2 regions of the Roseivirga sp. BDSF3-8 genome follow, and region 2 is predicted to be linked to the other one. Evidence: riboswitches for the same ligand, from Rfam matches in the RefSeq annotation. Region 2 holds a riboswitch; the other holds the start of a gene.

Region 1 (16,402 bases), 3.5 Mb from region 2:
TAAGAAAGTAGCGAAAAACAATGAGACTCTTAATTCAGGGCCTGTTTGCCAACTAATTGTAATTTGTTCGTTGCAATTTTTTAGATGTGCATCAATTTGTTCATTAACCACATATTCAATAGGTTGCTGAGGCTTATTTTTTGATCTGAATAAATTACTAAAGAATGATTTCTTTTGATCCTTAATCGAAACTTCAGGGTATTCATAACTGTCGAAATAAATTTCAAAACCAGTCAATAATGGTTTATTAAAATCGGCATAATGCCCTGATTGGTGATTCAATATCTCTAATCTAAAAGGACAAAATCCTGTATCAGACTCCTCATCAAATTTAAAATCAGGGTGAAATTTCAGGTTCATGCCAAAATCTGAAAATCTTTTTTCGATTTTCTCTATTAATGACTCGTTTGTATCTCTAGTATATATGATTAAGTCTAAAGCCATATTTTTTTATCCAGTTGTGCACATCGACCCGCTATGGTGAGTGGGGTTTAGAAAAACTAACCTTTACTCTTTAAAATAGCTACGTATTGATTTAAAATTATACCCTGTGGCGGACTTTCCGGATACGGGTCAGTAGTTTTGCTTGAGTTAGACTACGGTAAGCCATGTGTGTAGAAAATATGAGTGCCGAATGAAGCAAAGTCTTTGGCCCTTACTAAATAGAGGCATTTACTACCTGCCTATTAGGTATATTGAGGCAGATTAAGTAATAATGCCATTCTGATGGATTTGAATAAGCAGAAGTTTCAGGCTCATCTATCATTCCAAAGGGAGTATCAAACTCATCTTCACTTTTAACATAACTTAGCATCTTTTCTACATCATCGGATCGCACAATCACTCCACCTATTTCTAAATGTGACTCGCCGAAGATTTAGAATTATGCAAATCGGAAAAGCTAAACAAGGCATTTGTAATCAGCTACCCACGCTAGTGAGGGCACAGGTCCCCGGACGGTACAGCAGTATTTTTAAGCCACCCCATTTATTCCAAGCGGACGCTTGAAATAGTGGGGAGGCAGGATTTTAATTGATGATTGGCACCGTGCAACGGGCGCCGTGCAACGGGCGCCGTGCAGCGGGCGACCTTATTGGGGTAGCCAAGCCGGTTCTCAGCGGTAGCTTGCTTTACGGGCCCGGGTGGCTGAAACAGCCCCTATCCTATCTGTACAGGACGGAAATATGCGTGCCTGTATCACTCGGCAGCTACCCGCTCCGGCCTCTGTATCTTCGGCTGGCATGGGTGTATGCCGGAGTAGTCGTAGGTATGAGTGGTGGCGTCTTTACCTTCAGGCACGATCGGTGATAGTGGCTGCCCTAAAAGCTGACCGCAGGCAAGCAGTGCGGAATCCAATGCGCCTACTATCCAGGTGTGATGAACACTAAGGTGTTCACCGGCAAAGAATACCCTGCCCTCGGGCTGCCGGGCTATATTAAAGAGGTTTCTGAACTGACCGGGGTAGAACATGGCATCGCCGGTAGCCCACTTTTGCGACCATGATACGTCAAATGACTCTATGAACTGATCAAATAATTTCACCTCAGGGTACATCGCCTGCAGGTCACGTAATGCAATACGCTGCCGCTCTTCTTCCGAATAAGCCAACCATACGTAAGCGTCTGTCATCCATGAGTAAAGTAGCAGCACCCCCTCATCATCGTCCCCGAAACCATACGAGGGGTACACAAACCAGCGGCTGGGCAAATCAGATATGGATTGTCCGCCGAAAGAGGGGTTTTTAACCTTTTCCCAAAAACGTGTCTTAAACCGCATGCCTATTTTATAAAGAGGCTCGAAGTGCAGCGAGCGAATGGCCTGGGTTTTAGAAGAGCTCCACTGGGGCACCACCAACATCTTTAATACGGCCGGGGGTACTGCGGCTATGACATAGTCAAAGGTCTTGTATTTATAGTCCGATCCATAAAATACTCTGACCCGGCCATCATCAGTATATTGGATCGTATTCACCGGAGCATCCAGGGTAATATTATCATAGCCCACCACCTCGGCACAGGCATTGGGCAGGCGGTCCATGCCATTGGCTATGCTATACCAGTTTGCCTGTGAGAAATCTATGTTCTCGATGATTAGTTCGGTAAAGCTGTTCTGAAACTGGTTCGTCTGACTGGTCATCGTCTCCACGTAGTTGATCTTATCGTTATACCAGCCTGCTTCCATCTGCAGGTAAGAGTAAAAGGAATAATCGTCGTACTGGATGATGGCCTGAAAGCCCTTCTCAAAATCCTTTTCCAGCATATCCACAAAGGGCTGGATCACCTCGTTTAGCAGTTCGGTCGCTGTTTTGCCCTGGTCTTCCGGCTTAAGGATAAAACCCAGTTCAGCGGGGTTAGTATTGGCATATTTTACAGACATAATGCCGCCATCGCTGTTCCGGGTGCTGTTCACATTTACCCTGTTACCGTCATCATCATACAGCACATAGCGTATCCTGTCTATTTTCATATCAGGACTGACCCGTTCATTCAGGTAATCGATCAGGTTAAAGACCGGCTCTTGCTCAGGAATATCCGGCAGCCTCATGGCCCCGGCCTCAAAGTATTGATTTGGCTTCTCGTTAAAGCGGTAGGTGTACACCCTCCCGCCCAGGCGTGAGCTGGCTTCCAGTACATGAAAGTTTACCCCACGGCTTTTGAGAATAAGGGCCGAATACAGGCCCGCCATCCCACCGCCAATAATACCGACGGTAGCGCCCTGAGGGATGCCATTAAATGATTCGGGGGCGGTTTTGCCTACATCGGTCTGGCTTTTTAACCATAATTCATAGGCAGCACGGAGGGAGGGTTTGCCGGAGGGGACCGCATGAAATATCTTGTTGTTATTTATCATGATAGGAATAGGTTAATGGTTGGAGTAATAATTATATAAGCAGCTTATTTATAACCACTTACAACTTTATTGCATTAACCCGGAAAGGATAACAGGCGGAAGCTGGATATTTTACACGAGGAGCGAAGAATGCTATGCGTTTGCTTTCTCACTTGATACTATTGCGGAAAGGTTAGCGACAACCTTTACCAAATTTCCCAAACTCCTGTGTATCTTCTCCCATACACTCAATGGGCTTAAATATCAGGCATGGTCTTTCCTGAGTTCATTTTCTTGAAGTGATGCCGCATAATTTTTCGTCAGCCGCCGGGGCGCCGGTGGCAGAGATACAGGTTAGTAGTTTTGCTTGAGTTAGGCCCTGGTAAGGCATGTATGTAGAAAATATGAGTGCCGAATGAAGCAAAGTTTTTGGGCTTTATTAAATAGAGGCATTTACCATCTGCCTATTGGGTATATTAAGGCAGATTAAGTAAAAATACCATGGTTGACACGTATTTTACCGGTGCCGGATTTTCACCCCCAGATGCAGCGAGGATAGCCGGATTCTTTAAAAGAAGGACGTTAGAGAAAGGCAACTTTTTTGTGCAGGAAGGCCGGGTATCGCTTGAGCTGGGATTTGTGGAGAAGGGCCAGTTACAGTACTATTCCCTGGCTGCAAACGGGGAGGAGAAGACAACCTATATCGCGCTTACTCATTCCTTTGTGGCGTCCCTTCTGAGTTATCTGAATGAGGTGCCGGCCAGGGAAAACATCCGGGCTCTGTCGGATACGGTGCTGTGGGTCATCGAAAAATCAGATGTAGAGCACCTGAAAGAAAAGATCCAGGCTTTTAAAGGGTTCTATATATCGCTATTGGAATGGCAGATTTGCTGTATTGATAAGGGTAAGTTCGACCTGATCACCCTGACGGCCGAACAGCGATACGAAAAGCTGGTGGCGGAAGAACCGGAAATCCTCCGGGCCGTGCCGCTGCAATACATTGCTTCTATGCTGGGCATGACCCCCCGGCACCTGACCCGCCTGAGAGCCAAAAAATAAGCCCCGTTTTTCAGGACATATGTCCGGTAGATTCGGTGCGGCAGAAATGATATTTGCTTTATCATAAACAATACGTCAATGAAAAAGCAGATTATCTGTGGTTTACTGTTATTGGTAGGCCACTTAGCATTGGGTCAGGATAGATTTCCTAAAAATCAGCTAAGCATGAATGCATTTCGTAACCCTTCGATCGGACTGGAATATCACCGTGGCCAGGTATCGGTGCATGGAGGTTATTATGTGACCAACTTTACCAGCGGCAAAACTACTGAATTTTTAAAGACCGGTGTGAGCTATTGGTTTTTGCCCTTCGGAAAGCAGGAGATACCCTCCTCACTCTATGCCGGCACTTCCTACCTGCGCGGTCTCACGAGGGACTATAAGGATGAGAATGCGGTGGCGCTGGAGGTCGGTGCGAGGTTTATGGTCTGGAAGGGGCTGAATTTCAGGCTGGGAGTCATAGCACTGGCATAAGAGGGACATAGCCTTAAGATCAATCCGACACCAAGTATCAACTATTCCATTGCATTTTAGGCAGCAGGACAGCTTCTGCTGCCTTGTCAAATCCCCCGAAACCCTGGCATTGGCAAAGCCTATATTACTGATTCTGCTATATCCTTACTATACTTGATCAAATGAATATCAGTAGCCACCCAAAATCAATCGGCATCATATTTACCTGCCTGGTCTTTCTCATGCTTATGTCCTGTCACCATAAACAGGAGGTCAGCACCGGCCTTTTTGAGATCAACCGGGAGGTAACCTGTGAAGACCTGGTAGAACAGGGCTTTGCCTGGATGCCGGGTGAGGATGTGATCCTATTCGGGCGACGAACCGGGGATACCTTAGACTACTACCATATGGATGAAAGAAAGGACGGGTCATATCTTTTCGGATCTGTCCTGCAGGAGGATGAATTCAGAGAACCAGCCCCTGATGCATGCGATAACCTCCACCCCTACTGGCGATACATTGTGGTGGAAATAGATATGCAGGAGACCGGGTCAATAACAGACCGCATCGATCAAACCAAATACACTATCCTGAAACAGACCCAGCCTAACTACACTCTGTTTTGGGCAAAAGTGGTTAATAAAGAGACCCTGGATACCTTCACCTTCTCGGTCTATGAGCGGGATAGGAAATACTTCGTTTCAAGTTCTATCCGTTTGTAAGCAGGCCTTATTACGGGTTGGATTGAGTGTAGAGGAGAACTACCTGCCTGTGCTAACAGGGCCGGGATTTAATCATTACCAGACGAGCCTCTATGCCCCACTACATTAGCCTGCAAGCTTATTGAGGGCAGGTTAAGCCCTTCCAGGCGGGAGATTGGCCATGCAACTAAGAGTATACACAACCAAATAGTAGTCTGTTAAGAATTCCCGCTTTACCCGAAATATTAATCTTTCCCGATATCCTGCAAGGACCACCCCGAAATAAAACACGCCTTCGCGTTTTTATTTCCCCCCTCCTATTAGCGCAGGAGGGGAATTTTACTGCTTAGCTCAATGGCTGTGCTCCTTAAGCGGGAACGTGCATAGCTCCCAATAAGAACTTAGTCGGTGCCAATCTCCAACCTACCCTCACCACCGTCATCCACCAGGCGGAAGTTCTCGATCTTTTTTCCTGTGAGGTGCTTTTGCCAGCGGTCGAGCATGGGCTTTTCCAGGTTGAACTCGCGGTACTCGTCCGGGTTCATGATAGGGATGCCCTTCACTATCGGGTAAATCCGCTTGCATTGGGTACACCAGAAGAAGCCCTCCAGTATCTTACCCTCCCTATCCTTTACCACTTCAGTCAGTTCCAGGTCTGCCTTATCGAATGGACAGCACAGTTTTTTTATCGTTTCAGGTCTCATCGTATTCGTTTGATATGTTGTTGATAGGCTCTGACCGCCTCACCAGGCCGGTCGCTGCTCATGATGCCGGAGACGACTGCCACACCTGCATAGTCCAGTTCATTCAGTTTATGCATATTTTCGGGGTGAATGCCTCCGGCGAGGAATATGGGGCCGCTGAAGATCTCCTTCGCCTTACGCACCACCTCAAACGGGACCAGGTCGCAGCTAGTCGCCGTCGTACTGGGAAACATGGAGCAGAAGGAGATATAATCCATGCCCCCCGCCTCTGCCCGGCGTATAAGCTCCAGGTCATTGTTAACGGTTATCCCCAGCATCACCCTTCGGCCAGCAGACTGCCTGACCCTTTCCAGGTCTTCCGGCATCTCATCAAAGTGCACGCCATCCAGCTCGCTAGTCTGCCCCAGCTCCCAACGGTTATTGATCAGCACCGGTGTCTCGTGGGCGTGGCAAAGGGCGCACAGCCGGTCTATCAGGCCCGGGATGTCCTGCCCTTCACGGAAGTTATCCCATACCTGCACTGCCGCCACCTTCTCTTTTAGTATCAGCCGCAGCTTATCCATCAGAAGGGCTTCTTCCATCGAGGGGTCTATCACGAGGTACACGCCCTTATCTAGTGTCGTCCTTCGGTCCCTCATTTCCAGCCTGCCTTCAGCGCGTTGAAAAATGCCGCCCAGTACGGGTCTTCTTCATAGTAAAGCATGTCCGTTTCCCGGCCATCCTCTATCAGCTTTATGCCCTGCTCCTTTTCGGTTATAGTGCCTGCTTCGGTACACAGGATACCCTTTGCCGCCAGTCGCTCAATCACGGCAGGCGCAGTCCCCTGCCTGCAGGTAATGATCATAGCACCGGCACCGATGCAGTACCGCGGGTCCAGGTCAAAGACCCGGCATATCTGCTGCTGCACCTCTCCTACCGGCAACTTTTCATTGTGCACGGCTACGCCATTGCCCGAGGCAGTCGCCAGCTCGTAAATAGCGCCCAGCACGCCGCCTTCCGTTACATCGTGCATCGCTGTAATGTCGTCATGCTCATGGTTCTCGCCTACCGCCGCCAGCGCATCGGGCAGCGAAGACGTCCGGTAAAAGGCCCGGCAGCCTTCCTCATACACCTCTGCTCCTGCTTTATCCTTCACGGTCTCAGGAAAGCTCATGGCCAGGATGGCCGAAGAAGACAAGGCACACTGCTTGGTCACCAGCAGGCTATTGCCGGGCTGCGCATGTTTAGACACCCGCATCCTGTCCTTTTCCCCTATCGCTATGAAGGTGCCGCCCCCGGCTATGGTGCTGTTCTGCCCCTCTATAAAGCCGGTATGGCCGCCCGTAATCGCCATGCCTATGTCCTTGCACATCCGATGGATATGCTCCCAGTAGGTATGAAAATCACTTTTACTAAAAGTGGCAGGCAGGTTCAGCACAAACTGGCCGAACTGCGGCGCATAGCCGGTAGTGGCCATGTCATTCGCCATCAGGTGCACGGACAGCCAGGCCGACTCCTCCAGCCCCAGCGAAGGTATCAGCGACAGCGGATCACTGGTAAGCGCCATCGCCCGGCCGCCGCCCAGGTCTACCAGCGACACATCTACCCCGAACTGCGGGCCTGCCATCACCTCACCGCGTGGCGCACCGCACTTGTCCTGTATAAACTGCTGGAATAAATGGTGCTCGATCTTGCCCAGTTTGCTATCGCTCATATCAGTATACGTCTTTCAGTTTCACATACAGGCCAAAAAAGTCACCCACGGGCACGTTCCATTGCTGCACGGGAAACCACTTTGGCAGGCCCGTTGCCGTCCACTCAATGCTATAGTCCCGGCCCTTCAGCGCCTCCTTTATAATGTCCTTCAGCATAGCGGGTGTGTAGAATGTCGCGGTTACGTAAAAGGGGTTTTTGCCAAAAAGCTGCTGCACTCTCCTGCGCACCACCTTGGGCGAGTTACGGTTCATCATGCCCATAGCAATGCCGTATTTGCCCACCCTGGCCGCTTCCCGTATGACCTGCACGGGGTCTTTGTAGTACTCAAAGGTCGTGATGAACGCCAGCGCGTCGAAGGTGTGGTCCTTAAACGGCATATGATGCGAGTCGGCCATCACGAGGTCACCCTCAAACAGGTGCAGCGCCTGCGAGAGCATCAGCGGAGAGATGTCCCCGCCCGTGGCCTCTATGCCTATCTCCTTCCACCAGCGGGTAAAGCGGGTGGTACCGCAGCCAAACTCCAGCAGCGTTTTGATGCGCCCGTCGCCTGACACCAGTTGCTCCATTACCTTCTTCTGCCATACCTCCGCCCGCTTGTAGCGGCCTTCGTACCACAGCTCATAGGTATCTGTATGCTCACGATTAAAGAACCATTCCGGCCTCCCCTGCCAGTTGGGCTGGCTTTGCGGGATCAGGCCCGAGTTTATTTTGTCTACTTCCATATATCACCTCAAATAAAAAAAGCGCCCCCCCGACCGAATACCTGCCAGAATAGAGCTTCTATGGAAATAGAACCTTGAAATTGCATTCCTACGTTGGCATTATCCAAATCAGGTTGCGGGTATCATCTCAGCCCACCTCACCGGCGAGCACCCCGTGCTTATGTACCCCAAACATAGTCAAATCATTTATGATTCCGCATTCCCAAGGGTAAAATCATATTTATCAGGGGGTTGGGGGAGTGGGTTGGGGGTTGGGGTATCCGAATGTTGTCATAATTTGTTTTTGGGCGTGCCCCGACCGTCACGTATAGGCGACCGGCCGGGTCGGGCTATCGGAAGTCGCCTGCAGGCGCTCAAGGCCAATACGGGCTCCAACAATGGCTCTATCCCTCACGCGGGGAGAAAAATTAATTTGGAGAAATTTTGGATGGTTGTTTATTTGATTTTTTATACTCCTGCCCTAAAGCATAATCAATTAGTACTCCATCCTTATACTTCAAAGTAAAATACATTCCGAAGATACTCTCTTTACTATTATACGTATCATCATCTACTGGCACTAATATTACATTCATGCTATTAGATCGACCCTTACATACCGCCCTTAATTCGTCTGCATCAGCTTTTTCTATAGTTATTCGTTCATACTTATTCCGATGGTTAATCGGTTCCCATTCTCCAACAAAGTCTCCTGAGCTTTCAGAGCAAGATAGACATGCAATAAAGAGGAAAAGCAGTATATTGATTTTCATATTAAGTGTTATTTATATTGTAAATGTATATTATAAAAAAACCGTACTATTAATTCATTATTTAATATCCTTATAAAATATAAGACATTTTAACCTACGGGTAAGAATTATTTTTCTACTTTCATTTCGATAGGATTTTTTAGCATAATTTGCTCCCATTAACGCAGGCGCCGCGCTTGTATCAGCGCGATACGTTGCACGCCCCACAATGCTGGACTTATATCTATTCCTTCCCACTTGGGGAAGGTGGCTGCGGTATAAAAGTGACAGTATATATTTCAGTTATTTTGAAGATATACTGTAGACAATACGACCAACCTACCTTCGCAGACGGAAGGGGGACTTACTTGGCTCTTATTCTAGCGATGCCAGGCTAAGCTCCAATAAAGGGGAATGGTGGATTTACTTTGCTGAGTGCCAGACGCAGGAGGACCCCTTCCGTCCGCTTGTCATCCTTTGCTTGAACCGGAAAATTTATCTTTCAAATTAGCTTATTATAGAGCCGCTACATTGAATAAGCGGCCACCGGAATGCCGGCCCAGCTTCCCCAAAGGGAAGGAATTGATGAACACTTAGCTTCATTGCATAATATGATCTAAGAGCATAAGCCTCATTGACGGTGCGCTTGTGTCAGTGCGGTGCACGAGGATCGGTCTAAACGTATTACTTCCCCCGAGGGGAAGGAATTGATTATAATCCGGCTTTTTGGCTCAAAGATGAGCATTGAGAAGAAGCGACATTGGCAGAGGCGTCTCGCTTGTGCCACGCGCGGCATGCAATGCACAGCCCAGCGTGCAACATCGCAGAATGTAACCAGTACCTCCTGTATGGTAGGTTCAACCTTTTCTGCTGGGTTACATCCCCCGGACTCTGCGTTTGCTTTCCATAAGCGTCATTCTACGCCTGCCCCCTTCACATGTAAATCAGCTCTTTTCAATGGTATGGTGGGTCGGAAGGGGGACTTTTTCGGTGCTTATTATAGCTGTGCTAAACTCCAATAAAGGGGAATGGTGGATTCAATTTGCTGAGTGCCAGACGCAGGAGGACCCCTTCCGTCCGCTTGTCATCCTTTGCTTGAACCGGAAAATTTATCTTTCAAATTAGCTATTTATCTAGCCGCTACATTGAATAAGCGGCCACCGGAATGCCGGCCCAGCTTCCCCAAAGGGAAGGAATTGATTATAATCCGGCTTTTTGGCTCAAAGATGAGCATTGAGAAGAAGCGACATTGGCAGAGGCGGTGCGCTTGGGCCACGCGCGGCATGCAATGCACTCCCCAGCGTGCAACCTTGCAGAATGTAACCAATACCTCATGTATGGTAGCTTTAACCTTTTCTGCTGGGTTACATCCCCCGGACTCTGCGTTTGCTTTCCATAAGCGTCATTCTACGCCCGCCCCCTTCACATGTAAATCAGCTCTTTTCAATGGTATGGTGGGTCGGAAGGGGGACTTTTTCGGTGCTTATTATAGCTATGCTAAGATCCATAAAGGGGAATGGTGGATTCAATTTGCTGAGGGCCAGACGTAGGAGAACCCCTTCCGTCCGCTTGGCATCTTTTATACAAGCCGGAAAATTTATCTTTCAAATTAGCTTATTGGGTAGCGGCTACATTGAATAAGCGGCCACCGGAATGCCGGCCCAGCTTCCCCAAAGGGAAGGAATTGATTATAATCCGGCTTTTTGGCTCAAAGATGAGCATTGAGAAGAAGCGACATTGGCAGAGGCGGTGCGCTTGGGCCACGCGCGGCATGCAATGCACTCCCCAGCGTGCAACCTTGCAGAATGTAACCAATACCTCATGTATGGTAGCTTTAACCTTTTCTGCTGGGTTACATCCCCCGGACTCTGCGTTTGCTTTCCATAAGCGTCATTCTACGCCCGCCCCCTTCACATGTAAATCAGCTCTTTTCAATGGTATGGTGGGTCGGAAGGGGGACTATTTCGGTGCTTACTATAGCCTCACTATGCTAATCGCCAATAAAGGGGAATGGTGGATTCAATTTGCTGAGGGCCAGACGTAGGAGAACCCCTTCCGTCCGCTTGGCATCTTTTATACAAGCCGGAAAATTTATCTTTCAAATTAGCTTATTATAGAGCCGCTACATTGAATAAGCGGCCACCGGAATGCCGGCCCAGCTTCCCCAAAGGGAAGGAATTGATTATAATCCGGCTTTTTGGCTCAAAGATGAGCATTGAGAAGAAGCGACATTGGCAGAGGCGTCTCGCTTGTGCCACGCGCGGCATGCAATGCACAGCCCAGCGTGCAACATCGCAGAATGTAACCAGTACCTCAGGTATGGTAGCTTCAACCTTTTCTGCTGGGTTACATCCCCCGGACTCTGCGTTTGCTTTCCATAAGCGTCATTCTACGCCTGCCCCCTTCACATGTAAATCAGCTCTTTTCAATGGTATGGTGGGTCGGAAGGGGGACTATTTCGGTGCTTACTATAGCCTCACTATGCTAATCGCCAATAAAGGGGAATGGTGGCTTCACTTTGCTGAGTGCCAGACGCAGGAGGACCCCTTCCGTCCGCTTGGCATCCTTTGCTTGAGCCGGAAAATTTATCTTTCAATTAGCTTATTGGGTAGCGGCTACCTCCTGCAAGCGGCCACTGGTATGCCAGCCCAGCTTCCCCAAAGGGAAGGAATTGATGAACACCTAGCTTCATAGCTCAATAAGAGCTATGAGGAATAAGCCCATATTGGAGCAGACGGGGTGGTAGTTTACACATAGCGCGGTGCATAAGGCTGGTCTAAACTTATTCCTTCCCCAAAGGGGAAAGGTGTAAATAAACTATCCTTTGCACCATTGTCCCGATCCTTTGCACTCCTGTGTCAAAGGGGCGAAAAGTGTCAATAAACCCCTTATTCTTGTCCTACAACCATGCTTTGCGCCGGTGAGGGAAGGTACCAGCACCCGCCCCCGCCACCCTTTTATCAGAAAAAAACTAATTGACACCCTAATGAACTCATTCAATTCAGCCGACCTGGATTTCATCCTCAGTGTCCGGTACAAAGACAAGGCCTTTACCTTTGGCAGTAAGGTGCCATCAGGGCAGGATCACCCTGAATTCTACTACGCTTATCTGGACAGAGCTGAAGGAGGTTCTGCCAAAGACAGCAGCGAAGAGTGGACTGCTTTCAGAAAGCTGACCTTTCCTGACAAGATGCACCCCCTCGGCATCCGCCTGGGAGCTTTTGATATAGAGGGCAGGGACAAAAACGGCGACCCCAATACTTCTGTGATCTTCTCTAAGAACAAGAGCTTCTCTGTAGTTGCCGATAATAACTACATCTACCTTTTCCGGCTAAGCCAGCGAGGCACCATACTGGCAGACCGTTTCATCTACGATGCATCAGCCAGGCGCCTGGTTAATGTAAACGAGATCCGCTATGTACGTAGCGGCAACCCTGATGTGCCCGCTTCCCAACTCGATTCATTCGGTGCCTACGGACCTGATGGGGATCCCTTTGTAGAGCCTACTACCGAAATATCAATAAACACGGAAGCTCAGAACACCAACTTTCGCTTTTCCGTGATACACGTACCTGCCGTCAATACCCACTATGACAGTGTATGGCATATCATTACTTCTGTAGGTACAGATATCAATGTCTTTACCCTTGCCCGCACCACCTCCGTATTATTTGATACCAGGCACCTCGCCAGCTATTCTATTAATGAGATTACTTCAGAGGGCTACTACAAGCTGGGGGCAAGTTTATCCCTGACAGTAGACGATGATATTTATACTATGGCCGCCGAGCCCTATTTTGAACAGGAAAAAATCCTGAACAATACAGGCAATCTTATCTCTGTAAAAAGAGGTGGCAATGTGATGGTGGCTATTCAGCAAGCCAATACTAACAGCTACGGGATAATAGACCTGGAAGTGGGAGGTGATGGCCTGCTGGCTGGTATGGCCGAATACACAACGGCAAACCAGTCGATGCATGGCCCCTATCACATGCAAATGAATGGACTGCCTGCTTATGGAACTGCCGTGGAGTTTGATGGCAACCAGGATAGTGTGAAATGGACAGGTTCCGGCGCTAATGCTTTTGCCGGCAACTCCTCACAATATCAGTTTCCTGGCAGCTACCGTACAGAAGGGATGACCATAGAGCTTTGGGTGAAGCCCAGGGGCTGGTCTACAGATGATTTTGAAAAGGAAAAATGCATTTGGTCTGTTAACACGCAGCTATCACAGAGTGACGAGCAAGATTCAATCTACCTGGCGTACGACAATTATGGCCGGTTATTTCTGAAATCCCTGTCGGGCGGTGAGTGGGTCACGCATGGCTTTCCTAACGCACCATCTATCACGCCGGATTGCTGGCAACATATCACGGTAATACTGGATCCGGATAATAGTAACCCTGTTTCACTGATCACCAGTCAGGGAGGACAGGTATACCTTTCGGATAACACCTCCCCAATCACTATCAACTCTTCTCTCAGTTGGTTTAATTTTCAATTGGGTAATAGCTTATGCGGAGGCCCCGCCGGACTACAGGGACTATGCAGTGAGTTCAGGGTTTGGACGGGCTCAGACAGTTTATTAACATCTCATTTATCCGGGCTACAGGACGAGAAAGTTGACCAGTCAGATCAATACCTGTCCAGGTTACTTATATGTGAGTCATTTGAAGAAGGCAGGAACCTCTGGGAAAACAGCGAAGCCCAGGTGCAATCATACATAATATCTTCTGATTCCGGCAGGTTAGGAATGGCAACTATTGAAGGGGCCCAATGGGTATCGTCTATATTGCCCTCCCGCATTAATATGCCTGTACAATATGTAGATAATCGCCTGTTGAGCGCGAGAAGCTGCCTGCTAAGCAGTAAAGATACGCATTATCCGCAGTTGTCTTATAACCCTACCCTGCTGGATAGTGGTGATGGCCTGGTACGCCTTTATTATAACAGAAACGATAATAAGATGGGTGTGTCTCATTTTGACACCTCCCTGCAGCGCTCCCAGGCGGTTCTCTACTGGGACAATTCCGGCACGGCCGGGTCGGATACCACCGGCAGGTTTGACAACGGTATTGTATACCAGGGCAGGATATTGCCTAAGCTTGTATTTACATCATTACTTACCGGTGTTAAAGGCAATGAATGTACGGTAGCCATACAAGAAGATACCACCACCTATGAAAATGATAACCAGCGGTACCTGCTTATTACCTTTCACTATAATAACTTCCCCACCCTATCAGGAGATATAACACTGACAGAGACTTTCTCAAAGGTACCGGCCAACGTAGAAAATCTGGTTAAAATCATCAATGGGCTGGCCGTATCAGCCGCTACCGCAGGAGATGTAAATAGTGCTGATAAAGTAATCTATGATTACGAAAACAACGTCAGGCGAGTATGTAAAAGTGGTAATGCAATTGCTGCGTTTAACCTGAATGTAGCAGACCCTGCTTCAGGATCAATCCTCTACCACGCTACCGAACTAAACAGGGATAAAGAAGAGATAGCCCAGGTGGTACCGGACACTATCGGTTCCGTCGTTACTAACTACCGGCCTGGTGTAGACAGTACATGGATTAATGAACCTGCAAGCAGTTACCTCGGGTTTTCAGGAACTTCAATAGACTACGTTAACCTGACACCAGACACCCGTCTGGCCTTTAAGGAGGAATTCTGTATAGAGCATTGGGTGCAAAGCTTAAGTGATCCGGGCCGGGCAGAGTTTATTTTATATAATAATATATATTCTGAGAATGTACAATATGCAACAGGCCTTACCGCGGACAATAAGGCATTTCTGACCTACAGGAATAGTGATATTGGTAGTAATGAGGTGTTCGTAACCTCCGCCCGGCCCCTGCCTGTAGCCAAAGGAAGCAAGACATGGCTCCACCTGGCTGCCAACTACCGCTCAGGCTATGCTCTTCGCTTACAGGATGGCACCTATGGCGAAATACCAGACAGCAAATCACTACACAGTGACCACCAGTATTCGGTAGAAGCCTGGGTCAAACCCGATGAATTTGTAAAAGAGCAGATCATTGCCTCAAAATGGGGCGCTACAGACAATGAGAAAAGCTGGCGCCTGGGCCTTACCCCCAGTGGCAAACCCTATTTTAAATTTGCAGACAGTCAGCTCAATAAGATTATTATAAAAGGCTCGCCACTTACTACAGACTGGCATCATATTGCTGCGGCCTATTCTCCCTCTCATACCCGTACCATGCTCAAAATAGACGAAACCGTCGCCGACGTGGATTTTGAGGTACCAGACACCCTGGAGCAGTGGCCGGACAAACTTACTCTTGAGTGTTGGGTCAGCGCAGATGATAATGATGAGGTGGATGACTTCTGCATTATTTCGGGGTATTATGTAGATAAAAGTAAAGCGGCACCGCTCATGGTAATGTATGATCAGACACATAGCCTCACCATACATTTAGGGTCACATCAAAAGACTTATTCAGATATAAAAGTAAGCCCCGACAAACTCTTCCACCTGGCACTTAGTATAGACCAATACGGAAGCAGCTCTCAGGTAAAAGTATATGTAGACGGGGAAAAGGTTTTTGACCATACCTATAATGAAATAGTCAAACAAAATTATGATTTCGACAAATGGGTCATAGGCGCCACACTGAATCCGAATAACCCGGATGACCATAAGAAGCACTTTTCCGGTTACCTGGCAGATGTACGGATATGGAAAAGCATACGAACGCATGATCAGATAGTCGACTTCCTCAATGTGGAGGTACCAGGCAATAACCCTGATCTCATCTGCAACTTTACCATGGACCAGTATTTTGATGAGGATTTGGGTGATGACAATCAATCCGGCCATGGCGACTTCCAACAGGATAAGTACATCATTGACAGCGTGAGTAATAAGCGCTATTATGCCAACACCGCCGACCAGGATGCTCTAAGCTGGGTAAATGTACAGACAGGCAAAAAGCTTTCGCTATATGTAGATGGAAATAAACTATCCGATAGTGAGGTTACTATCACCAAGGGTAGCGAACCCGTTTCTGAAGAAAGCCTCCCCTTCCTGCCCATACAGCAAACCAAAAACCCGCTGATGCTCGGTACCTTTTATAAGGGTGAAGGCGCCCGCGATTATGCCGGTCTGCTGGACAATGTGAGGATATGGAACATCTACCGCCTGGAATCACAGATAGATCACTACCGGTATCAGAACCTGGAAACAAAGTACGATGACAAAGATGAGCCCAGCGCTCCCGTACACCTGGTAGCTGCCTATACATTTGACAAAGATGCCGATAATAAGGTATTGGATGCCACAAAAAAGAACGAAGGGCTGCTTAAAGGGCGTCTTTCATCTCCCAAAAGAAAAGAACAAAAAGAGGACGAGAAACTATACATACCCTCCACCTTTAACGGAGAGTGGGAGTTATACCTGGATGGTATAAAGATCGATATAGCGTATTTGCTTCCCGAAGATATAGCGGCATCCGGATTTGAATTCAAAACGTTTGATG
Region 2 (16,402 bases):
ATCGTAATGATCCAGTATAGTAGCTGCTTTACTCATTTAAATCTGTGTCTTCCATTGCTAACGCAAAATGGCCCGGGGTAATTCCGGTGCCTGCTTTCAAAGATAGAATTATTGTATTTCCGCTAAAACATTTGACCAGCCAACCTTTTTGTATTCTGTCCATTTTTGTAAATGGATTTGAAAGCATGATACTTTCCCCTAATTTGAAGTGTTTTTTTGCTTATTACTTACTAAAAAATATAAAGTCGAGATGCATAAGACTTTTCTAACGGCGCTTGCGCTTGCGATGTCTACTTTTGCCAGCATGGCAGCTGGCGACTCATACTGGCAACAGCGTGCAGAATACAATATCGATGTTTCCCTGGATGTAAACACGAACCGGTATGAGGGCTCTGAAAAGATCGAATACTACAATAACAGCCCTGACACACTATTCAATGTATATTTCCACCTATACCCGAATGCATTTAAGCCGGGAAGTATGATGGATGTGCGCAGCCGTAACCTGCCAGATCCTGATCGCCGGGTACAGGATCGTATCTATAACCTGGAGGAGGATGAATACGGATATCTGAATGTGACCTCTCTGAGTATGAATGGCAAAAAGCTGACGAGCGAAGTATCAGGGACGGTGCTGGAGGTAACGCTGACCAAGCCCATTCTGCCAGGTAAGAAGGCTACTTTTTCCCTGGACTTTGCCGGGCAGGTACCTAAGCAGATTCGACGGTCTGGCAGAGACAATAGTGAAGGCATTCGGTATAGCATGACGCAGTGGTTCCCTAAAATGGCTGAATATGACTACCAGGGCTGGCACCCTGACCCTTATGTAGCCCGGGAATTTCATGGTGTCTGGGGTGATTTTGATGTAAAGATCACACTGGACTCTGAATATGTGGTGGCTGCAAGCGGGTACCTGCAAAACCCTGATGAGGTAGGCCACGGATATGCTGAGGGCGAGGTGAAAAGAAGGGGCAAGGAGCTGACCTGGCATTTTAAAGCACCTGATGTACATGACTTTGCCTGGGCGGCTGACCCTGACTACACGCACGAGGTGGTACAGGTGCCTGATGGTCCGGAGGTACACTTCTTTTACCAGCCAGAAAATGACACCATCACTCAAAACTGGAAGGTGCTACAAGGGGCTGTAACGCAGACGTTTCAGATAATGAATAAGGAGTTTGGGAAATACCCATGGGACAAATACTCAGTGATACAGGGAGGTGACGGAGGCATGGAATATGCCATGGCTACCCTGATTACGGGTGAGCGCCAGATCCAAAGCCTTGTCAATGTGGCTGTACATGAAATAGCCCATAGCTGGTACCAGATGGCACTGGCTACTAATGAAGCTAAGTACCCCTGGATGGATGAGGGGTTCACAAGTTTTGCTGAAGATGTGGTTATGGATCAGTTATTAACTGGCTCGAGAAACAACCCTCATGCAGGGGCTTATCGCAGTTACTTTAATATAGTGGGTACTGATGAAGAGGAGCCACTGAGCACACCCAGTGACTATTATAGCACTAACCGTGGATACGGAACGAATGCTTATTCAAAGGGCAATGTATTCCTGCACCAGCTTAGTTATGTAATAGGAAAAGACACCTTTGATGAGGCCTTCAAGAAGTATTTTAATACTTATAAGCTCAAGCACCCTACTCCCGATGACTTTATCCGCCTGATGGAGAAGGAAAGCGGAATGGTATTGGATTGGTACCTGGAGCACTGGCTATCCACCACTAATTCGATAGACTATGGTATAAGTGATGTAAACGAGGCCGGCAATAAAACGGAGGTTGTACTGGAGCGTATTGGCAAAATGCCCATGCCTATTGATGTAGTGGTTACCTATACTGACGGTAGTAAAGAACTGTTTTACATGCCTCTTCAGATAATGCGTGGAGAGAAGAACGAAACCATGGGACTGAAGCGGACAACCCTGGAGGACTGGCCATGGGTGTATCCGTATTACAGTATCTCTATCAATAAGCCTAAATCTCAGATTGAGAGTATAGAAATAGACCCTACGGAAAGACTGGCGGATATAAACAAGGAAAATAATCTATGGACAGGGGACAATAATGCCAGCACCTACCAGCAACAAGGTACTGAACGATAAGCAGATACAGAGATTAGTCTGGAGGAATGCGCTTGTGTGCATTCCTTTTTTTATGTGAAAAATTCGGAAGGGTGGGATTTTTTGGGGTGGCTTTGGCGTTAAAGCAACATAGTACAAAACAAGGAGGTCTTACCGAGTCAATTTTACAAAACGATGTATAACGAGCCTGAAAAGTTTTACTCTCTAGAGCAGTCAGAAGCAGCCAGCAGGATAAAAAAAGCTGTGAGAAAGCTGAAGGGGAAACCACGGTTTAACGCCAGGAATATCATGGTAAGCTATCAATCTTATGTAGATAGTGGCGGCCGTTTGAAAGAAGTGACCAAGATATGCGTACTGGATGTATTCAGCTATAATCCTGTGGTGACATTTAATGTACACAAACCGCTTGAAAGTATCGAGGAAGAAGATATTTTGCCTTATGCTGCTATGATCAGGCAACCGCACTTCAAATGATACTTTTCTGAATGAGGCTATTCCACCTACTCAAAAGACTAATCGTATGGCTGCTTAATGCAGCCATACGATTTTATCAATATGGTATTTCACCTTACTTTCCGGCAAGCTGCCGATACACTCCTACCTGTTCTCAGTATGCCCTTACAGCCATAAAGATTCATGGGCCTGGCAGGGGTACTATCCTGGCGATAAAGCGTATCTCACGCTGCCACCCCTGGGGAGGACACGGGTATGACCCAGTACCTCCTGGGAGAGGAAAATCGGAAAAGTAGAAATAAATATTCCTGGAAAAAGATTACTTCCGAAGGGCGTTTAATACGCTTTCTAATTCGGAGCTGGCATCAAGAAGCCTCTTATCCATATTCTGAAGAAACTCTATTACTTCTTCTGAAAGATGTACAGCTTCACTATAGCTCCCATTAACATCTGTCTTAGCGTTTCTCTGTTTTATTAAACTTAGCCTTTCCTTGAAGTCATCCAGATTAGGGGTAAGCTCACCCTGAGTAAGGAACTTCTCATCCGTAGACAAGTCCTTAGTGCAGAGGTCGTGAAGGTTCACTCCGAGCTTATGGGAAATTCGCAGCAGGACATCCATGCCAGGCTCTGCGGTACCCTTTTCGTAACAACTTATTAGTCCTTTAGTCTTGCCTAAAAATTCGGCAAGGTCTAATTGGGTGAGATTTTGCTTTTTTCTTAAAAAGCGGAGGTTTTTTGAAAAATATTTCTGCATTATACTAGCTGATTTGATAGGCTAAGATACAAAATTATTTGAACCTACAAATAAAACTGTTCCACTACGAGCGTAAATAGTTTGCCTAGGAGCACTTGAAATCTACATAAATGACCGTTCAACGCCGATCATTACTGCTTGAAAACCATCCCTTTATTAACCCTATCATTTGCGGTCCGTTTAATAAGAAACTAACAGAAATACGGTAGTAATGGAAAAGGCAACATTTGGATCGGGATGCTTTTGGTGTACTGAGGCTATATTTCAACGCCTGAAGGGTGTAGAGAAGGTTGTATCAGGTTATTCCGGCGGACATATAAAGAACCCGGCCTACAGAGAGGTATGTAATGGTGTAACCGGACACGCCGAGGTAGTCCAGTTAACCTACGACCCGGAAGTAATCACTTATGATGAGCTGTTGGAAGTATTCTGGAAAACTCATGACCCTACCACGCTTAACAGGCAGGGATACGATGTAGGTACTCAATACCGCTCTGCTGTTTTCTACCACACCGAAGAACAACGTAAGAAGGCGGTGTATTATAAACAAAAGCTGGAAGAGGAAGATATATTCGGTGCACCAATAGTAACGGAGATATCACCCTTAGAAACTTTTTATGCTGCGGAGGGCGCGCATCAGGATTATTACAACAATTACACTAGCCAGCCTTATTGTCAGGCAGTTATACTCCCTAAGGTGAAAAAACTAAAGCAAATATTCTCAGAAAAATTAAAACAAGAGCAGAATAACCTATAACATTTTTTGACAAGCGCAGGTTAATTGAGGGACTTTTCATAAAACATTTAGAACCATGAAAAAAACGGCTCAATATTTTTTTACACTATGTTTCACATTGATGCTTTTCGCTTCACCGGTATTGGCTAATACTATTGAGGATAAGGTGGAGGCATTGCCTGAATTTATCGACAAAGAGAAATTCAAAGACATGCCGGCAGAAAGCCAGGAAAAGTTTTTTGAATGGAACGAGCGCCTGACTGAAATCAAGGCCATGGACAAAGATGATCTTGACAGGTCAGAGAAACGTGAACTAAGAAGAGAGGTCAAAGACATTGAAAAAGCCATGAAGGCTGAGGCTGTTAGCGGCGGTGTTTATATCGGTGGTACAGCATTAATTGTTATTCTATTACTGATTTTACTCCTGTAAAACCAGGTAATAATATTTAAGTAAGAGCCCCTTGAAAGAGGGGCTTTTTTTATTTTATGATGTGCTATTTGTCTTTTTTCTTCATGTAATGACAATAAAATCAATAAGATGAAATCATCTCAAACGTTTTTTACTTCACTGAATAATTCACATGAAATCATACATCATACTGGTTTACAGCTTATTATAAAAGTATCATCCCTCGATTAATAATTGATTATTTTATAGTTGTTTAAACACTAAACGATTATTAGTGGATATTGCTGCATTTGACCGTCCGTAAGTTTTGCTGAAATTTAAAATTGTACGGCACCTCGGTTATCTATTGATTTGCAACATCAAAAATCAAATTAGTTTTTAAACATGAAGAAGATCTTTCTTGTAGTAGCTATTGCTTTCATGGCTGTGGCTACCGCTAACGCACAGGACGCTAGCTTCGGTCTTAGAGGTGGAGTTAACATTGCCAGCCTTAATGGTGATGATGCAGGCGACCTGGATTCTAAAATCGGCTTCCACGTAGGTGGTTTCGCACAGTTCGCTCTTAGCGACATGGTTGTTCTTGAGCCTAACGTACTTTTCTCTCTGAAAGGTGCTTCTGCTGAGACTGAAATATTCGGTACTACTGTAGAAGAGTCAATAAACCTGAGCTACATCGACGTTCCTGTTCTTGCAAGAATTTATGTAGCTGAAGGTTTTAACGTATTTGTAGGCCCCAGACTAGGACTTAACCTGGGTGGTACTTACAAAGCTGAGGCTGATGGCGAGAGCGAAGAAGAAGACATAGAAGACCTGAGAACTCTTACATTAGGTTTGAATGCTGGTCTTGGATATGAGCTTCCCAGCGGCCTGAACATCACAGCAGGTTATGACCTTGGTCTTTCAAGCATTTTTGAAGATGTAGAAGGTGAAACCGCTGACATCAAAAATGGTGTGATACAGGTTTCTGTAGGATACAAATTCAACTAATTTTATCCTCTTAAGAATTTAAAAGCCTCCTGCTCAACAGCAGGAGGCTTTTTTTATGGCCCTGTCTCAAGCACTACAAAGTCATGGTGACAGTGGATGCTTACCATCCCATTTCTTTTAACCCGATAGGCCCTCGCAGAAGGAAAGCTTCCCTCCATACCTACACTCACGAGGTTTGTGACCTGGATAGAGCTATTTACCTTTGCCGTTATACCAACTTCAAGCCTGGTGCCTTCTGGCAGCCATTTTCTATATTTCCCCCTATTGTTTAACACGGCTTTCTTCTTGTCCCAATATAAAGCGAGTGTTCCCTTAGGGGTGGACCTCAAGAGGTCGGGTAAAGATGAAATAGGAGGGTTTAATACATTGATATCGTCCTGAGGTATATGCTGCAGGTGGACGGAGAGTTTACCGGAAGCTGATGCGACACCGGGAACCTGGTTAAGGGTAATATGTCTTTGCGTATCCTGTAACGCTGATGCTTTTTCCTTTTCTTTCAGGGTATTGTAAAGGATGGTATCGACTTTAAAACCAGCTTTTAGCAGCCGTTCGGCCACCGGAACATCCGCAAATACATGGGGGCTCCATTCTAAAAGCTGACCAAGCAGATAATGGTCACTGGTGATGTGAAAGTCATAGACAAGCAGTGCGGGCTCCTGATCTTCCCTTACGAAATGGTGACTGGACATAACGATGAATTCAGCTCAAAGATAAGCTATCGTTTATTTCCCGCATTTCCTTCCAGGTCCAGAGGTCTTTTTTAGGGAGACCACTAAGGTAACGGGAGAAATAACCTGTTACTTCTTTAATAAATACGTCTTTGGGAATATCGGAAGGTGCTATAACACGCCTGTAGGGATGATCAAAGCGCTGTGCTTTACTCAGCTTTCCTGCATTAACTCTGAGAATCGGCCCTGTGTCAAAAATGCTATCTGCCCGCCAGGTTTTCCCGTGCGGCTCCAGGCATGAAAGCCTTTGCGCCAGAGGGCTTAACTTAAGACGGGGGTAGGTATTCCTTCCGGTATCAACCCAGGTTATATACTTATATTCCAGTTCGTATCTGCCCTCATCATATATACTCACAATAATGGAGTAGGGTATAGATTCGTGAAATAAAGCATAATAATGTATCGGCTGAGGGGTTTGAACTATTCGCAGGCCGAGCTCCGGATAATCACTACAATTACTGGATTGTGAACGAATCATTTGCATATCGGCAATTACCCGCTGGTATTCCTGGTGATAATCACTGATGTAATGCTCTGTATTTAACAGGACGTCACGGAAGTGCTGCAGGAAATAGGTGTATTTAGGCACACAGAGAATGGCTTCTTTGTCCTGGTGCTCAGGGGCCTCAAAGGGTCCGTAGAATTTCCTTTTTTCTACTGTATTGATCCAGCAGACCAGCTTCAGGGAAATGTCTGCCTGTGGTGCAGCGGGATATAATTCCCGGAAATCGCCAAGGCGGGCCATTTGCCTTAGCACTTCCTCATATTGAAGGGCAAGGCTTGGATTAAAGAGGGCCCACACGCCCAAAAATCCATCTATATCGAAGTGATTATTGGTGATATGGGGGTAGTCTAATTGGGGGATACCTGCTTTGAGGGCATTAAGGACGATGCCGGTGCTGGTATCATCGTGAATACCGGGGTGGATGGGGGCACCACGCCAGTGAGAGAGGGTAAATGCGGCCGGGTGGTAGCTGTCGACTACCAATACCCGGTCGTATTTACGTATGTCATAAAAGGGTATAAACCGCTTACTCATCAGAACCTAAAGGTGGTACCGAACAAAAAGTTCGTACCTGCCTGTGGGTAATAGTATTCTTCGTAGATGGTCTGCCCCCCTGTTATGTAGCCGTAGGTGTATCCGTTGGATACATACTGCTCATCAAGTATGTTATTGATGAGCAGGGAGAAGGATATTTCTTCCATCCACTTAGGCTTGATGGAATAACGAATTCTCAGATCGTTCACAAAGTAGGCGTCAATAGAACGGGCTTCCGTTTCTGTATTATCGAGGTATTGTTTGCCTACGTACTTGCTGAGGAGGCTAAGCTCCAGGCCTGCAAGTGGGTAATAGGTAAGCTGGGAACCGGCAATCACGTTTGGTGAAAGGGCTATGGCTGTTTCGCTATATTCGGATGCTTCCTGGCCTCCTTCGTCATAATTATCGATAAACTCGGTGAAGCTATCGATGACATTACGGCTGAATGTGGCATTGGCATTCAATTGAAGGTTGGGCAGTATCAGGTAGCCTGCCTGCAGTTCTATTCCTGTCCTGTAGCTGTCGGCGATATTGGTACGAATATAGGCGCCCACATCATTCACCTCTCCGGTAAGTACAAGCTGGTCTTTGTAATCCATCAGGTAATAGTTGGCATTGAACATGAGCCTGTCGTCACGGTATTGGTAGCCAAGCTCCAGGTTGCGCAATTGTTCAGCACGTGGCCTGCTGTCGGGGGTGCTCTGTGTGTAGTCATCCCTGTTTGGCTCGCGGTGAGCGATACCAAAGCTGACATAGGCACGGTTTCTGTCATCCCAAAGGTAGGTGACACCGGCTTTGGGATTAAAGAAGTTCAACTGGTCATTTTGCTGAACGTTGTTGAGGTTATTATCAAAGCCAAGGAAGGAATAGTCTACGCTACGATACTGGAGATCAATAAAAGCATTGAGACCAGGGGTGAACTCGTAGTACATTTTACCATAAACATTGAAATCTTCCTTGACGGCATTATTATCATAATAACGGTCTCTGATCTCACTGCCGGCGGCAAACTGCGACCAAATAATCTCACCAAAGTGGTCGCCGTCATAACGGTTCCATCCGCCGCCTACAATAAACTGCAGGGCTTCAGTTGGCCGGTAGTCAGCAGAGAAAATTCCTCCGTAGAAGTCATTATCAAGCCAGCGACGCCTGATGAGGTCTGAGTTGGTAATGATAGAATCACCGATCACCGGGTAATCGAGCCCATAATCGGCTAGATCGTCGCTGACCTTAAACTGCTCGTAGTAGCCACGTCCGTAGGTGTAATGGAGTGCGGCATTAAAGCTGAGTTCTGGATTGGCCTCGTAGGAATAGATGAGTTGATAGTGATCCTGCTGATAGTTATCTGTCTCATTATCATAAGGATCTTCACGCTGAAAATTGTCCGTACCTGCAAAGTTAAAGGTAGGATCTGACTCAACGAGGGACTCGGGTACTCCGTACCAGGCCTGGTAGGTTTTTTCCTTGCCACTGAATACGTTAAGTTTCACAAGGCTTTTCTCACCATAATAGCCTCCTGAGAGGTAATAGCTCTGCAGATCGGAAGAGGCTCTGTCTATGTAGCCATCTGAAGTGATCTTTGAGAGCCTGGCATCTACGGCAAAGCGGTCGTTGAGCAGGCCTGTACCTGCCTTTACGGTGTGCCGCCAGGTATTAAAGCTACCAAAGCCGTTCTGTAGTTCGGCATAGGCCTGGCGATTAAGGTCCAGGGTATTGAGGTCAACAGTGGCTCCGAAGGCTCCTGCGCCGTTGGTGGAAGTACCTACTCCACGCTGAATCTGTACGTTCTCTACGGAGCTGGCAAAATCGGGCATGTTTACCCAGAATACACCCTGTGACTCGGCATCATTGAGGGGAATACCATTTATTGTGACGTTGATCCGGGTTGGGTCACTACCCCGAATCCTGATGCCTGTATAGCCTACTCCGGCCCCGGCATCAGAGGTAACGACCACGCTAGGCTCAAGATTCACCAGGTAGGGAATGTCTTGCCCAAGGTTTTGCTTGTCCAGTTCTTCCCGGCTTACCTCGGTATAGGTAACGGGGGTTTTGGCTGATGCCCTTACGCCGGTAATGACTACCTCATCGGTAAGGATATCTGACTCCTGCAAGGTGATGGTAAGATCCTGCGCTTTACCAGGAGTAAGGCTACGGGTAACGGTTTGGTACCCGATAAAGCGGACTTCCAGTGTATACTGTCCTGCGGGCAGACTAAAAGAGAAGCTACCATCGGCAGCGGTGACTAGTCCGCGACCTGTTTCAGGAATCACCAGTGTGGCACCGGGAAGACCCTGGTTATCGCCGGCATCAAGCACACGGCCGGTAACCTTAAAGCTACCTTTCTGTGCCAATAAAGGCACAGTGGCAACTATTAAAAATAGAAGTGTCAAGGCTGAAGCAGCCTTCGTTCGAATGCACATTTGCATAGTTTAGTATAAAATGAAGTACGACAATGGCAGGAGTGGGGAGTACTCTGCCGTTTCTCATTCCCTACGCCGGAATTACCCGGATCAGGTGTTTGTCCGTGTTAAGGACAATGGGTATTCTCTCAGCCCGTACCGGGCACCCCCGAGAATGTCCCTACCGGAAGGTTGTTTCAGCCCTCCAGTAGTTCGTTTGTATATAAGGTTTCTTTTTTCATGGTAGCGTAGGCCTGCTCTTCCAGCATGCCTTTCTCAAAAAGGAAATCGATAAATCGCTCCCACCTCTGTTCTTCCATGATGCCAAAGCGGCCTTTTTCATTTAAATAATAGGAGGATATCCTACGCTGGCTTTCAAGTAGAAAATCTCTGTCCTGCAAGGATGGATGATTTGAAAGTTGCTGCAGGCTGTCCACAGCCTCTTCAGGATTGGAAGCTGCCTCTATATATCCCTTTGCGGTAGCACGAATAAAGCGTGAAAGCTTTTCTTTGTCCCTGCTAAGGGCAGAGTAAGAAGCCAGTAAAACAGGTGAATAGCCATAGGGCACCTGGTAATCGTCCATACGAAAGGGGTGGAGGCTAACTCCGCGACGTTCGGCTTTGAGGCCTTCCCAGGGCATAAACACCCAGGTGGCATCGGCTTCTCCGGTGATCAGGGTATCCCAAATGCCGAGTTTGGGAGGGGTAATTTCCTTCACCTCCCCTTTGCCACCGGCATTACGGATCATTTCTTTGAGTATCAGCCCTTCATAGCGGGCATTGTAGCTTGCATAAACTTTATTATCAAGCTGGGCAGGACTATCGATGCCACTAACACTGAGGGTAACGATGGCACTGACATCCTGCTGAAGAATGGCAGCAATGGCTACCAGCTTTTCGTATTCGGAATGGATAAAGTAACTGATTACGGACTCTGAGGGGGCAATGGCTACATCGGCCTGACCCAGGGCCAGTTTTTTAGCGGGAGTAAGAGCATATTCATCTGCTGAAGGAGAAACCAGATTCACCTCAAGTCCCTCAGCCTTGTAATAGCCTTTATGCTTAGCTAAGAATAAGCCTGAATGTATGGTATTCGGTGTCCAGTCCAGCGCTACCCTGACAGTATCCATAGTATAGTCATTTATGGCATGTGGGGTGAACGCGACCGAGACGTGCCGGATGGCGAACTGAAAAGAGTTAACTCCCTACGCCGGCATTACCCGGATCAGGTTCCTGACTGCCTTAGAAGGCAATCAATGGGTATAATCTCAGCCCGCAGACGCGGACACCCCTGAATTATTCGGCAAAGGTATGTAGGAAGCAGGGTTAAATCAAATTATCTATGATGTTTAGAGCGGTATGAAGCCGCTCTGCCTCGCTACCTTCCAAAATTGTGAATGGCCTCCTGAGCTCTTTGAGTCTCTGCTTGTAAAGGATGAAAAGACGGTCCCGGTCATGGGGATTTTCCCGTAAGGGATCCGGCTCCCAGGGTATATCGGGTCGGCACAAGAAGGTGAGGTGGTAGGTGGTGCTAACTTCCAGGTCGGCAAGGGAAGGAGCTATGCGGCGAAATTTTTCCAAGCTCCAGATAGAGATGACGGTAATATCAGTGTCGCAAATAAGAAGACCGGGGCAAAGGGAGGCTTTTTGCTTTTCATTAAACACCTGGCCTTTGGCTATAACCAGCAAATCTTCTTCAGTATATGGACCGGAAATACGGGAGAGGTATTGCCTGCTATACTCCGGAACGAGTGGTACCTGGTAATGGTGAGCTAATGAACTGGCCAGAGTGGTCTTACCTGAAGACTCGGGACCTGTAATGACAACTTTGATCATGCGGTGGCAGTCTGCATTCTTTTTTGCCAATCGAAATAGCCGTAGATGACTATCCCTACATAGATGAGGAAGAGCAGGGAGGTAAGAAACAGTTCCCGCTGGAAATACATGTACACCCCTACCCCATCGATTATAATCCAGTAAAGCCAGTTTTCGAGTACTTTCCTGGTGACCATAATGGTGGTGATGACACTGAACACGGTGGTAAATGCATCCATATAGGGCAGAGCGGCATCTGTTTGGTTATCCATAATGTACCCTGCCAGAATGGTAATAAGTGAACCTGCCAGAATAATCACTATGTGGTAGCGTAGGGGCCAGACGGTGATTGGCAACTCTTCATTCCGGGACTGACTGCCATTTTTCCATGAATACCACCCATATATGGCCATGGCTAAATAGAAGAACTGCAGGCCGGTCTCACTATAGAGTTTTGCATTAAGGCATATGTATATATAGAGACAGACGCTAAGAAGTGCGGCTGGCCAGCACCAGAGACTTTCTCTGGAGGCGAGGATAAGGTACAACAGCCCGAGAACGACGGCAACGGCTTCTACCCAGGTCATGGCAGAGGCTGCTTTTGCAATAGCTTGGGAAATAGCTTCAAAATTCATTTTAAAAAAACTAACTTACCTAAAAGGCAGAATTCTTACGGATGAAACGCATAGACCCCCTGACCCTGCACGACTGGCTAGAGAAAAATGAGGATGTACAACTCATCGATGTCCGGGAACAGGATGAGTGGGACATATGTCGCCTGCCTGATGCGGACTGGATACCAATGCACAAAATACCTAAGGCTGCGGCACAAATCAAAACGGGCTGTCCGGTGGTGGTATATTGCCACCATGGTATCCGCAGCGCCCATTGCATCATGTATCTGGAGGAAAACGGGGGTTTTGACAACTTATATAACCTGGACGGAGGTATTGATGCGTGGGCGAGGGCAGTGGATAAAGAAATGCCTCTGTATTAGCTTAATCGAACAGGTCTTCGTGACGCTCAAGCATGAGTATAGAGGCCTGGGGTACGATAAAATACTTTTCTCCTTCGTATACTACCTCTATGGCGTCTTTCTGTAAAAAGAGGGCGTGGTCTCCTTCCTTAACCTGTAGCGGAATATATTTTACGGTTTCGTCTTTTTCCTTCCACGGTTCGTCTTCGGTGAGGGCCGGCAGTGGGTAACCGGGGCCGGTTTTCATAATATAGCCGCTTCTGACACGCTCTCTTTCCTGCACACCGGGGGGCAAAAACAGGCCACTATCGGTTTTCTCTGAGTCTTTCTTAGGCCGGATTAGTACTCTATCGCCTATGACGACTATTTTCTTAAGTTTATTATCTCCTGTAATTTCCATATTCAGACAAAAAGGCAAAGATAAGTAATTATGGATACCGGTTTCAAGAGGGTATAGGGGGCTATTTCAGATATAGGTTTTCAAGATTGAGGGGGTCTTGCTTAAGTAACTTTACCATGGCATGGTAAAGTTCGGGCAGGTTGGAGAGGAAGGCGTCGGGCACTTCAAAAAAGGCCTCAACAGAAACGGCAAAGAACTCTTCCTGGTTAACTCCGCCATAATCCCTGAGAAACCTGTTGTCTCCCTGCTGAATGACTGCTATTTTCTTAGCAGCAAGCTTCTCCCAGTGGCTCAGGGCCCTGCTGTCAAGAAAGTTATGCTCACCGTTACGTATGCTGTTCTCAAGCCGGAGTGCATGTGCCATTTCATGCAATCCCAGGTTTATGCCATCATGAGGAAACAGGCCGTGTGAGAAATTATTCCAGCTAAATACAATGATGCCATGCATAGGGTTGGTTTCTCCTTTATGGTACCTTCTGCTGATATGGCTGTAGTAGTCGTTACTATAAATCAGAATTTTATAAAAATGGATGAGTTCGACGTATGGCAGGCCAAAGGTAAGCTGCACAGCCGAAGCAGCAATCAGGACTTTCATTTCGGAGGTTACGACGGGTATCTGTTTGCTGCGGGAGATAAATCTTTTGCGGAGTATAAAGCTCATTACTCTCCTTTCAAACTTTCCCTTGAGCCGGGAGGGTAGCTTTTGGTAGTAGGGGAAGCTTTCTGCTAATATTCGCTTATACTCGGGCTTTAGAGGAAAAACGGCCGGAGCAGTATGACGTGGTCTGAGGCTGTAATAGAGCTTGTATGCTCCGAAAAGTACAGCAGCTGAAATGAGGAGGAACTTCATGCAGGGGGTTTCAGGTTCATGCAAAAATAAGTCACTCATGAATAGTATACCAGCTATATACTTTTGAATGGCAGGCTTTGGTGAGGAAGAATTCACCCTGATTTCTTACAGAATGGAAAACAGGCCTTATTTTTTGCGTAAATTGCCAATAACGGCCACAATTGAAGAACATTTTAGGCCGTTTATTAGTAAGACAAGTGATATTTAAACACTCTTCCTTCTCTGAAAAAGCTTAAGCGGATTATTCTCTGGACGGTGCTTGCCCTGTTTATGATAGTGGGTGTAGCGGCAACGCTTGTCTGGTACAACCAGGACAAGGTGGTAGCTTATTTTATCAGGGAAGCGAATAAGAGCCTCTCCTCCCCTGTCGAGGTTAAAAAAATCAGCCTTTCCCTTTTTGACAGATTTCCCGAAGTAAGCCTAACGCTTGAAGATGTACTGATACAGGGTGCAGACCCGAGAACGGAAAAGCCGCTGGCTAAGGTAGACCGGATCTATGGCCTGCTGAATCTCTGGAAGCTTATTCAGGGGGAGATGGTGATCGATCAGGTAATGCTGAAGGAGGGTGAGGTATACCTGCACCGGGCTCCGGACGGTACGGAGAATTATCTGATCTTTAAAAAAACAGAGGGGGGTGCATCGGGAGGTGCATTCCGGCTGAGTGATATAGGCCTGGACCGTATATCAGTGACTTATCTTGATCCCGCCGGTGGGCAAAATCATCGTCTTTTTGCCGAGCAGGCGGCGGCTGAACTTGACATTAACGGATCTGAATACAGGATAGCGACGAACGGGCACTGGCTTTGTTCGGGTATCGGGGTGGACCAGGACACATTTTTTATTGAAAAACCTCTTCGTCTGACGGCGAACCTGGTCTATGAAGACAGCCTGAAGCACCTGCAGATCCTGCCCTCGGACATCCAGGTGAATGATGCGATGTTTACGGTAAACGGCACGTACGAGTGGGGTTCTCTTGATCTGATAAACATCAGGGCTGAGGCGACTAATAGTACATTAAAGGCATTGTTTTCCCTTCTTCCTCAAAGGACTTATGAGCAGCTAAAGGCTTATGAGAGTGAGGGAAACGTAAAGTTTGTGGCGCTTATTGAGGGGGATATGTCTGGTGGGAAGACACCAAAGGTAAATGTGGACTTCTCTGCGGAAAACACATCTCTTTTTCACCCGGAATACAGTAAGAGGATAGAAAATATGGCCTTTGAGGGCCACTTTACTAATGGGGCGGGACGCAATAATAAATCCAGCGTACTGAAAATAAACCCTCTGAAGGGCACGGTGGATAATGAGCCTTTTAGTGGTTGGATGGAGCTTAGCAATCTGGATGATTACTACCTGAAGTGTCACCTTGAGGGGCTATTTGATGCGGGGCAGCTTGTCAATACGTTTAAGCCTAAACGGATGCATCACGCAAAAGGGGATGTGCGGCTTGACGTGGACTTTGACGGACGTCTGGCGGATATGGAGGAGATACAGCGGGTGAACAGGGTGAAGCTATCGGGGGACGTGCGCCTAAAGGATGTGGGCTTCAGGCTGGAGGGAAGTGAATTGCCTTTTGAGAAATTTACGGGACACTTTCTTTTCAATAAACATGACATAGCGGTCAGTGACTTTACGGGGGGCATAGGCAGTAGTAATTTTGAGCTGAATGGCTTTTTTAAGAATATCATCTCGTTCCTGCTATTTGATAACCAGTCGCTACGAATAGAGGCGGACATGGTGTCTGACATGCTGGACCTGAACGAGCTGCTCTCGGGGCACTTGGTGCAGGATGACTATCAGGCATCTGATAAGCCTAAGTATCATTTTGAGATATCGCCAAAGCTGGACCTGGACATTAACTGTGAGGTGGGCAACCTGAAGGTAAGGCGCTTTCATGGCCAGCAGATAAAGGGTGGCCTGCGGGTGAGAAATAGCCGGGCGACACTGACGAACGGACAGGTGAAGGCGGCCGGAGGTACTATGAGGCTGAACGGGACGGTGGACGCTCGCCGGCCGCAGTATGTGGTGGTGGATACGGATGCACGGTTTGACAGGATAGATATTGACAGCATCTTCTACATTTTTGAAAACTTTAACCAGGACTGGCTGGTGGATAAAAACCTGAAGGGCCAGTTATATGCGACGGCTTTGTCTCATATGGTGTTTGATAGTGAGCTGCATTTTAACCAGCAGGCCTTTGAGTCGCAGGTGCGGGCGCGTATCCGTAATGGGGAGCTGAATGACTTTGAGCCTATGCAGCGCCTCTCGGCCTTTGTAGAGGAAGAGAGTCTTTCAAATCTGCGATTCAGCGATATAGAAAACGATATTTTTATTAATAATCAGACGATCCACATACCGAGTATGGAGGTGAGGTCTAATGTATCTACGCTAACGATAGACGGCACACATACATTTGATCAGCATATAGACTACCATGTAAAGGTGCCGCTGCGCCGGATACTGGGAGGGAGAAGGCAGCAATACAGGCAAACGGTAGCGAATGAGCAGCGGGGCAGCCACCTGTTTTTGTTTATACGGGGTACGACGAGCGACTACCGGATAGGGTATGATACGGAAGCGGTGGAGGAGAAGATCAAGAAGGATATCCGCCGTGAGGGTGAGGAACTGAAAGCGGCCTTTAAAAATAAGGGACGGGAAAAGGAGTCTGTAGAGCTGGAGGAGGAAGAGTTCTTCGAATGGGACGATCAATAAAAAAATAAAAGCTGCCCCGTGTCTGAGGCAGCTTCATGTATACTTGATT

The links. Region 2 has a riboswitch for thiamine pyrophosphate ahead of AB9P05_RS06795 (ABC transporter substrate-binding protein). Riboswitches for the same ligand answer to the same signal wherever they lie in the genome.
Region 1: it holds a riboswitch for thiamine pyrophosphate, as region 2 does, so the genes downstream of both, AB9P05_RS21430 (class I SAM-dependent methyltransferase) here and AB9P05_RS06795 (ABC transporter substrate-binding protein) in region 2, are expected to answer to the same signal.

Annotation. Positions count from the first base shown of each region.
Region 1 covers NZ_JBGNFV010000001.1:5,235,818-5,252,219, forward strand. The annotation lists gene AB9P05_RS21390 (hypothetical protein) at 1-444, opposite strand, end outside; gene AB9P05_RS21395 (flavin monoamine oxidase family protein) at 1,198-2,850, opposite strand; gene AB9P05_RS21400 (Crp/Fnr family transcriptional regulator) at 3,331-3,888, shown strand; gene AB9P05_RS21405 (hypothetical protein) at 4,054-4,362, shown strand; gene AB9P05_RS21410 (hypothetical protein) at 4,524-5,063, shown strand; gene AB9P05_RS21415 (Trm112 family protein) at 5,444-5,746, opposite strand; gene AB9P05_RS21420 (thiamine phosphate synthase) at 5,743-6,384, opposite strand; gene AB9P05_RS21425 (AIR synthase family protein) at 6,381-7,439, opposite strand; gene AB9P05_RS21430 (class I SAM-dependent methyltransferase) at 7,441-8,163, opposite strand; TPP riboswitch at 8,232-8,328, opposite strand; gene AB9P05_RS21435 (hypothetical protein) at 8,571-8,915, opposite strand; gene AB9P05_RS21440 (LamG-like jellyroll fold domain-containing protein) at 11,881-16,402, shown strand, end outside.
Region 2 covers NZ_JBGNFV010000001.1:1,686,427-1,702,828, forward strand. The annotation lists gene AB9P05_RS06740 (Fur family transcriptional regulator) at 1-36, opposite strand, end outside; gene AB9P05_RS06745 (M1 family metallopeptidase) at 251-2,119, shown strand; gene AB9P05_RS06750 (hypothetical protein) at 2,273-2,572, shown strand; gene yidD (membrane protein insertion efficiency factor YidD) at 2,584-2,847, shown strand; gene AB9P05_RS06760 (helix-turn-helix domain-containing protein) at 2,871-3,305, opposite strand; gene msrA (peptide-methionine (S)-S-oxide reductase MsrA) at 3,517-4,062, shown strand; gene AB9P05_RS06770 (hypothetical protein) at 4,118-4,471, shown strand; gene AB9P05_RS06775 (porin family protein) at 4,835-5,437, shown strand; gene AB9P05_RS06780 (hypothetical protein) at 5,491-6,126, opposite strand; gene AB9P05_RS06785 (DUF6687 family protein) at 6,137-7,204, opposite strand; gene AB9P05_RS06790 (TonB-dependent receptor) at 7,204-9,624, opposite strand; TPP riboswitch at 9,675-9,782, opposite strand; gene AB9P05_RS06795 (ABC transporter substrate-binding protein) at 9,801-10,733, opposite strand; TPP riboswitch at 10,789-10,904, opposite strand; gene AB9P05_RS06800 (AAA family ATPase) at 10,930-11,439, opposite strand; gene pnuC (nicotinamide riboside transporter PnuC) at 11,436-12,053, opposite strand; gene AB9P05_RS06810 (rhodanese-like domain-containing protein) at 12,095-12,415, shown strand; gene AB9P05_RS06815 (co-chaperone GroES) at 12,417-12,794, opposite strand; gene AB9P05_RS06820 (zinc-dependent peptidase) at 12,856-13,644, opposite strand; gene AB9P05_RS06825 (AsmA-like C-terminal region-containing protein) at 13,900-16,353, shown strand.